2 regions of the Brevibacillus sp. GCM10020057 genome follow, and region 1 is predicted to be linked to the other one. Evidence: riboswitches for the same ligand, from Rfam matches in the RefSeq annotation. Region 1 holds a riboswitch; the other holds the start of a gene.
The links. Region 1 has a riboswitch for cyclic di-GMP ahead of ACFSO0_RS05170 (methyl-accepting chemotaxis protein). Riboswitches for the same ligand answer to the same signal wherever they lie in the genome.
Positions count from the first base shown of each region.

Region 1 (4,377 bases):
TCAAAACGGACTTGCCGGTGAAGTAGATGCGATCTGATGTATCTGTTTCGTGCGCAAACATCCGTTTGTACACATTCAGGACGACAGGCTCACCATTCTCATCATAATACGCATCGACCGCGTATTCATCGCCTTTGATCCATTCCTCCAGAATAAAGCTGCTGGCGCTCACGACGGAATCCGGATAAATTTCCTTGGCTGCGATCATATCCGACTGTATTTGCCGGCAAATCGATGGCCAATCTTCTTCTTTTTCCACCAGATAGACGCCTACGCTGCGAAATCCTTTTGCCGGTTTGATCACGAGCGGCAAGGACAAGCTGCTCGCTGGCAGTTGGACCAGCTCTTCGTATGTAACTTCACGGAAATAGAAATCCGGATAGTGTTGCTTTAGCAATTCCCTGAATTTCACCTTGTTTTTGAAAAGCTCCGCATTCTCCCAGATCTGCGTTCCTTTCAACAACGGATAAATGGAAGCTACCCCGTACTCAGAGTTGCACAAGAGGGTCAATTCCGTATCGCCTGCGAGATTTCCTGTTTCCTCCAGCAACCGGACATTTAGGGATTTCTCCAATGGAATTCGAGTGTCACCGCATTTGATTACCTGAACGTCCATGTGCTTGAGTGTCTGTGACATAAGGATAGATACATATGGTTTGTCTAGGACCATCAGATTCATACGTTTCACACCTCTTCTGCTTGTTTTATTAGTTCTTCACGTACTACAAACAATTTCACCAAGTCATGAAGTTGCTCAGATGTTGCTTTCATCTGACCTGCGATGTCACTCATATTGGCCTGAATGTCCGTCTGATTCTGGATGTTCTCGTTAATGTTAGCCAATGCCGTTGTCACTTCGGTAAGGCTCTCGGCCACTTGTCCCAGATTTTCGGAAGAAGAGTCTGTTCCGTCGGCCTGTGCATCGGCGTTGGTTTGGAACGTGTTGATCTGTTCCGAAGAAGTCTCAATCGAACCTTTGATCTCGGACATATGTTTGATCAGAGACAGAACGTTTTGCTTCTCCTGCATGATAATATCGCTCTGATTCGTCAAAGCCTCAATGGTTTCACGCAGAGACGATTGCAGCTCGCCAATAATCTCATTGATGTTGTCAGAGCTTTTCTTCGACTCTTCCGCGAGCTTCCGCACCTCTTCTGCAACCACGGAGAACCCTTTCCCTGCTTCACCTGCACGCGCTGCCTCAATGGAGGCGTTCAAAGCGAGCAGGTTGGTTTGTGAGCTGATATCTGTCATCGTGGTCACAATTTCGCGAATGCGTTTCATGCTTTCTTCCAGCTGTTTTGTGATGTCTACAGATTTTGTCACTTCGCTCTCGATGTTTTCCATGCCACTCAACGCTTTATTGGCAACACCTTCAGAGTTCTCAGACAGTGTCTTGATTTGCATCACTTCATTTACGAGTTTGTCCAGAGTAGACAGGTTGTCTCTCGTCGTAGCCGCGATCTCTTCCACAGCTGCGCTCAATTCTTCGGTAACGGCCGAAATATTTGTAGACTCATTGAGAACATCATGACTCTTTTGGTTGATACCGTTTATGTAATTGGAGCTGGTCTGGATATTTTCTTCCAGTTGGTTGGAATAGGAAACGACAGAAGAAGCTGCGCGTTTAATATTCGCAATCATACTTTCCAACTGATCCAGATAATCGTTGAACATGTCAGCCAACTGGCGAATTTCATCGCTACCGGAAACATGAATACGTCCGGTCAAGTCTCCACCGCCAGAAGCAATGATGCCCAAGCGGTCGCGCACCACACGCAGTGCCTTCAGGCGTTTGGACATATAAACCAGGATGACGAGGATACCTACGATAAAGAAAGCAATGACCCAAATCACAAGCATCGTCGATTCATTTGCTGCATGTTCAATGGTGTCGGTCGGGATATACATGAAGATATACCAGCCCGTAGAAGCGATCTTCTTCGCCAGAATGTAGTCCACGGAATCATGGAACAGATCCGAATCTTTCTTTTCGCTGATAACCTTTTCCATCCAGGCTTTGGCTTCCGGGTCCTTAATATCTGTTTCCAGCGTACTCTGCTTGTCTTTTTCTGCAGGATTAGTTGCGCCAGTCAAAATATTCTTGCCGGAATCTACTACGATTGCATGCGATCCATCTTCTCTCGTGAACGAGCTTGCTACTTTTTCGATGCCACTCAGCGAAATATCGACGGAAAATACTCCGTAGAACTTATCTTGCGCATAAATCGGGATGGATGCTGTCACCATCATGCCGCTGCCGAGGTCATCCTTGTATGGCTCAGTCCAAACGACCTCTTTACCGGGGTTGTTTTCAGGACGGGCGATCGTGTAGAATGCGTTTTCTCTCGACTTGCTGGTGACGTATTTCCCCTCTTTGTTATCTACAAAAGGATAAATTTTTTGGAAATTGCCTTCTGTCGTAAAATAGTACCATTGGGATTCAGGAATGGTTTTCTTGATGGTGGCAAACAGCCCATCAAATGATTCCGACGCCATGATGATTTTCTTCTGTTCGAGGGTGATTGGTCCTTTATCGATGCGGGCGTTCCCAATATCAAGCTTTGTTTTCGCCACATAATCATCCAGACCGTACAAGCCATTTGCCATCAAATATTTCTGTTGAAAAGCGCTCTCAAGCAATTCATCGGAAATCCCGTTCATTTCTTGCAATCTTTGTTCAAATGTCGAGCTTGCCAGCTTTCCTACCAGTCCAATTTTGCCAAACTCTGATCCAATCAAATCCGTCTTGCTTTCCAGGAAGTTTTTTGATTTGGTTACTTCGTCCTGCTGTATGACCTTTTTGAAACTGTTGATCATAAACATTGAAAAAACAAGTTGAACAACCAGGATGACCACAAATAATCCCAAAAACCTGATTTGGAGACTGCGAAACTTTTCTCTCAACCGTTTCATCTGAACTCCTCCTTGTTTGATCTCAGCTACGTATCTGTGTTTTGTCAAATTTTGAAAATCGGGAGCTCCAAAAAAAACTATTCGGGTATCCGAATAGTTCTATCTGTCCAATAGAAATATGTCACGGCAACCCGGCGATCATAGTTTAACAACTTTAGACCCGTAGCTTTGCGTCCTTACCTTTCGATAAGTTTGCCTATCATATTAAATTCATAAATACTGGAATTGAGATCATCGTATAACAAAGAGAGACTATAGTCAATAATCCCTATAATTCGACTTATTTTTTCACGATTCGAGTCCTCTTTCTCCATTCCCATAGTCCCTTATTTTCTCCTTTTGTCGATTTTCAGGAAGCTCAGGAAGAGAGGTGCACATTGAACAAGCGGTCAGGCAAATTGCCTCACCGCTTGTTCATTTATGACAGGGTGGCTAAACTACGCCGGAGAACCGACGTCAATCAAAGACTCGATCATGACCTTTTGGCTGTTTTCGTCCACCCACGCATGAGTTTCCAACAGCTTTTTGCGATACCACTCGATCTGCGCCTCGACCTGATTGCGGGCAGTACCGCCGAGCACGTTGCGGGCATTGACCACAGTCTCGACCGCGAGTGCTTCGTACACATCCTCGCCGATCACATCGGAAAAGCTCTGCAGCTCCTCCAGCGACAGGTCGAGCAAGTACTTTTGGTGCTCGATGCAGTACAGAACTGTCCTGCCTACCACTTCATGCGCCTGACGGAACGGCATGTTTTTGCGCACGAGGTAGTCAGCCAGGTCTGTCGCATTCGAGAAGTCGTTGGTCACCGCCTGGCGCATCCGCTCGGTTTTGACCTGCATCGTCTGGATCATCGGCGTCAAAAGAGCCAGCGCGCCATGAATGGTCGCTACGGTATCAAACATGCCTTCCTTGTCTTCCTGCATGTCTTTGTTGTACGCCAGCGGCAAGCCTTTGAGCACCGTCAACAGGCCAAGGAGATTGCCGTAGACGCGGCCTGTTTTTCCGCGCACCAGCTCGGCGACATCCGGGTTTTTCTTTTGCGGCATGATGCTGGAGCCCGTGCAGAACGCATCGTCCAGCTCCACGAAGGAAAACTCCTGGCTGCTCCAGATGACCAGTTCTTCGCACAGACGGGAGAGGTGGGTCATCAAAAGGGACGCATCCGCCAAAAACTCGACGATGAAGTCGCGGTCGCTGACAGCGTCCATGCTGTTTTGATAAATCCCGTCGAATTGCAGCAGCTCCGCCACGAACGCCCGGTCGATCGGGAATGTCGTCCCGGCCAGCGCACCCGCTCCCAGCGGCAGGACATTGACGCGCTTCCACGTCTCGGTCATGCGCTCGATGTCACGCTGCAGCATGGACGCATACGCCATCAGGTGGTAGCCGAACAGGACCGGCTGCGCGCGCTGCAGATGGGTATAGCCCGGCATGACGGTATCCAGATGCTGGCTGGCC
Region 1 covers NZ_JBHUJW010000018.1:32,586-36,962, forward strand. Annotated here, with positions in the region: gene ACFSO0_RS05165 (ATP-grasp domain-containing protein) at 1-397, opposite strand, end outside; gene ACFSO0_RS05170 (methyl-accepting chemotaxis protein) at 685-2,916, opposite strand; cyclic di-GMP riboswitch class I at 3,039-3,123, opposite strand; gene argH (argininosuccinate lyase) at 3,354-4,377, opposite strand, start outside.

Region 2 (4,377 bases), on a different contig from region 1:
CGTGTAAATAGAAATTTTGACTGATTTTGTCGAATCTCTTTTTCATTATTCTACCTTCGTTTTTGATTCATTTCAATCCTGAAATCACCAATTCATGTAATAATCATTCCGTCAACTAGTAAATTAAAACAAATTTGCCAACTAATATATCACTAAGCCAAAAGAATAATTTTCATAATATATAGTAGGACCCGCGCTTTCCATCTGCATCCGGATTTTTCGTTGTATTACCCGATGCTCTGCCAAATCGTATAGTCTCCTTCGACAGCAAAAGCCGCAAACCCGGTTCACTCCCCGAGCTTGCGGCTCTATGCCGGCACCTCACAAAAAACGGCGGTGCACTTTCTTGCCATCGTACGTAAACAAGACCTGGCGATCCTCGATGACTGTCTCCAGATGGACGCTTTTCCCCCATAGTGAATAGAGGTACGGCAGCGTTTTTTCCACGTACTTCACATCCAGCTCCAGCCCCTCGAAATGATGCTTCAACAGCAGCTCGCCCGACCGCAAATAATCTCCGTCGTGGACCATCAGGTACGGGAAGCCGCCGTTGACCCGTGCACCCGCCAAGCCGTCCCGCACCTGCTCCCATTGTTTATCCGTGACGACCCAATCATTGCCCTGCTTGCCGAACATGTACAGATCCAGGTCGTTCACCAGTTCCTTCGTCAGAAAGTTGCTGATGAAGCTGATGTCCGATTCCAGCTCGCGCACCTCGAAAATTTTTGCGCGTCCCTCCCCGGGCTTGCGGCCGAATCGCTCCTGCTCCTCCTTGGTCGGATGATCCCAGCGCCGTTCGATGTCCTCAAAAATTTTCAGCCCCAAATGATACGGGTTGATGCTCGTTGCAGACGGCTGGATGACAGAGGAATGCAGCTTGGCGAAATCGATGGTCTCTGCCTCCGTCAGTTCCATTTCCCGCAGGATGCGCATGTGCCAGTAGGTCGCCCAGCCTTCGTTCATGATCTTCGTCTCCAGCTGCGGCCAGAAGTAGAGCATCTCGTCGCGGATGATCGTCAGCACGTCCCGCTGCCAATCCTCCAGGACGGTGCTGTACTCCATGATGAACAGCAGCAGGTCTTTTTCCGGCTCGGGCGGGAATTTGCGCACTGGCTTTGCCGGCTCGCTCTCGGCTTGCTTTTCCTGGCCGTCCAGCCCCCACAGATCGTCGTACGGCGAGTGGCGTTCCGGTTTGCTTCTTTTCGCAGGCTCCTCCGGTTCGCGTTTCCAGCGCAGCTTGGGTCGCAGCAGGCTCGGGTCGATGTGCTCCTGAATCGCCAGGCACGCATCGAGGAAATTTTCCACTGCTTCCTTGCCGTATTCGATCTCGTACTGGCGGATGCGCTCGGAGCTGGCTGCCATGCTCTCGACCATGTCCCGGTTCGTGTTGGAAAAGCGCATGTTGTTTTTGAAAAAATCGCAGTGGGCGAGCACGTGTGCCACGATCAGCTTGTTTTGGATCAGCGAGTTGCCGTCCAGCAAAAAGGCGTAGCACGGATTCGAGTTGATGACCAATTCGTAGATTTTGCTCAAATTCAGATCGTACGACAGCTTCATCCGGTAGAACGATTTGCCGAAGCTCCAGTGCGAAAACCGCGTCGGCATGCCGTAAGCTCCAAACGTATAGATAATATCCGCCGGGCAGATTTCGTAGCGCATCGGGTAAAAATCAAGGCCGAACCCCTTGGCAATCTCGGTTATTTCATCAATGGACCGCTCCAGCTCTTTGCGTTCTTCGTTGGTCAATGCCCTTCCCCTCCCATTTGCCAAAGCCTACTTTTATATATATGGGGAAAGCCGGCAAAAGACGACGGCACTGCCGAAAAGATATCAGGTGATTCATCATAGACGATCTGCGGAAATGTGGCTATAATGTCATTAATTACGCTATTTTAACCATTTACAACTTGCAAACAATCATAACCTTGTGGAAGCGATGAACACCCATTCACATCTGGGCACTTGAATGGCTGGGAGCGAGTAGTGCAACCGACCCTGTTTTTGAATGTAGATAAGGTCGGTTTTTTTATGGGCAATTTTGGCGATTCTGGAGCCAAAATCAAACCTTGTCAGGAAGGAGGGGGGATGATGAATGCGGTGATTCAGTCCATACTTTCCAATGTGGCGATTATTTTTTTCATGCACGCTTGCTTGGTGGAATTGGTGAAAAATGAGGGCAAGCTCTCTCCCTCCTTCGTTCGCATCGGAAGGATTCTCGTGGTATCGCTCGCCGTCATCAGCATGTTTTATTTGCCCATCCAGTACGGGGAGTACCGCTTCGATCTGCGGCTGATTCCGTTGGTGGTTATGGCCGTGCTTTTGGGATGGAAAGCGGTTATCCCGACATTGCTTATCACCAGTCTTTGGCGCCTGAGCCTGGGGGGTGAAGGTTCCTTTCCCGGGATCATTTTCGGAATGGTTCTCCCGGTTCTCGCCGCTTTGCTCTACAAATCGATCCGCCAATCACCAAAGCTGCATCTCCCATCCTTGATCGTTCTCACTTGCGTTGCCTGGTTCATCTCGGATGTGCCCATCATTTTCTGGGTCCCGGATGGCTTTATGGTTTTCAAGCAGCTCATGGCAATCCGGCTCACTACTTGCGTGACAACAGCCTTGATTCTCTACGTGTTAATCGGCCGGGCGGAACGGGAACTGCAGGTGAAGCAAACGCTTCAATATTACGCTGACCACGACCCGTTGACAGGCTTGTACAACATTCGTTCCTTCCATAAGGCTGTCAACTCGTATCCTCATACAAACAAGCGGAAGTATATCATCATGATCGATATTGATTACTTCAAAGCGATTAATGACACCTATGGACATGTCGCAGGCGATTTCGTCCTGAAAGGGGTCTCCAGCCTGATCGTCACGGAAGTCGCTCACGCCCTGGGACCAGAGCATGCCACGATTGGAAGGTACGGCGGGGAAGAGTTCATTCTCTTTCTGGCCGTCGATGAGAAAGAGACGATGATCTCCCTGGTGGATGCCATTCGACAGAAAATCGGCAGCGCCTCCTTTTATACGGAGAAGCGAACCCATTTGATGAAAGTAACCGTCTCTATCGGCGTTTCGCAATTGCACGATGGCAACATGCTGCAACAAGCGATTGAACAGGCCGACAAGTCCCTTTATGATTCAAAAAACAACGGGAGGAACCAGACACACTATGCTGAAGGCATCTGATTTCACAGGACATTCGGGATTGGAATGGAAAGGGGGAACTCAACGCGATCCGAACTGCAGAAAAACGTTTTTCCTTCAAAATCGATGGGTCATCGTATTTTCTCTGTCCTTTTTGGTCGCTCTTTTCCTTCTCCAAAAGGAGTGGCATGGATTTGGCGGAACCGATGACTTTGTGATGGTTCACTTGATCATAGAGCTGCTGGTTACTACCTCATCCCTGGCAGTAGCCATTTCGGCATGGATATTTTCTCCCCATGTCTTGTCCCAAAAACGGCTTTGGATTGGAGCGCTTTTCGGTTCCGTAGGTGTCCTGGAGCTGCTGCACGCCATCACCTTTCCAGGAATGCCTCACTTTTTGTCGGAAAGCTCCGCTTATAAGGCAACGTGGTTTTACATGATCGCCCGGCTCACGCAGGCAGTCGGGATGTTTGTTTTTGTCGCGGCAAATGAAAAACAGGCCCGCCCCCATCACCGATGGATCGCCTACTCCCTCTGCCTGGCGTATTCGCTCATCTGGATGGTGATCATATACGCCCCTGACAAGCTGTTGCCCGAGCTCGTCGTGGAAGGAGCAGGCACAACTGCAGTCAAGAACTCGTTGCAGTATGTGGCGATTGCCATTCAGACTTTATGCCTGTTTTTTTGCATCAAGTCCTTTTGTACGGCTCCTGCACTGAACCTGATGCTGCTGGTCGCCTCTGTGTATCTGATCGTCAGCGACATCATCTTTACGGCTTATCCGAATGTGTATGACTTCGCCAATCTGTCCGGACATCTCTTTCAGCTGGCGGCCTTTGCCTTTCTGCTCCATGCCCTTCATCACATCTCCGTGAAGGAGCCTTTCCAAAAGCTGAAAAAAGATCAGGAGTACATCACCTTCATGGCCTACCATGACGAGTTGACCGGTCTTACGAATTCGCGCTATTTTACGGAAAAGCTGACAGAAGCCCTGTCCCGGAACAAACAGGAGAAAATTGCCGTCCTCCTGCTCGATATTGACCGGTTCAGTGCCATCAATGAATCTTTGGGGATGTCCTTCGGGGATTTGGTCCTCCAATCCGTAGCACAGCGCATTCGCGCATCCTTGCCGGAAGGGGTCGTCCTCAGCCGCATGAGAAGCGATGAATTTACGCTGTTCTTCACTTCTCCCACGGCTGATGAAGAAGCAGTCGACGCCTGTTGCCGGATTCA
Region 2 covers NZ_JBHUJW010000044.1:58,840-63,216, reverse strand. Annotated here, with positions in the region: gene ACFSO0_RS19660 (SpoVR family protein) at 322-1,746, opposite strand; cyclic di-GMP riboswitch class II at 1,921-2,004, shown strand; gene ACFSO0_RS19655 (GGDEF domain-containing protein) at 2,089-3,186, shown strand; gene ACFSO0_RS19650 (bifunctional diguanylate cyclase/phosphodiesterase) at 3,362-4,377, shown strand, end outside.
Region 2: linked by a shared signal. The riboswitch ahead of ACFSO0_RS19655 (GGDEF domain-containing protein) and the one ahead of ACFSO0_RS05170 (methyl-accepting chemotaxis protein) in region 1 are both predicted to bind cyclic di-GMP.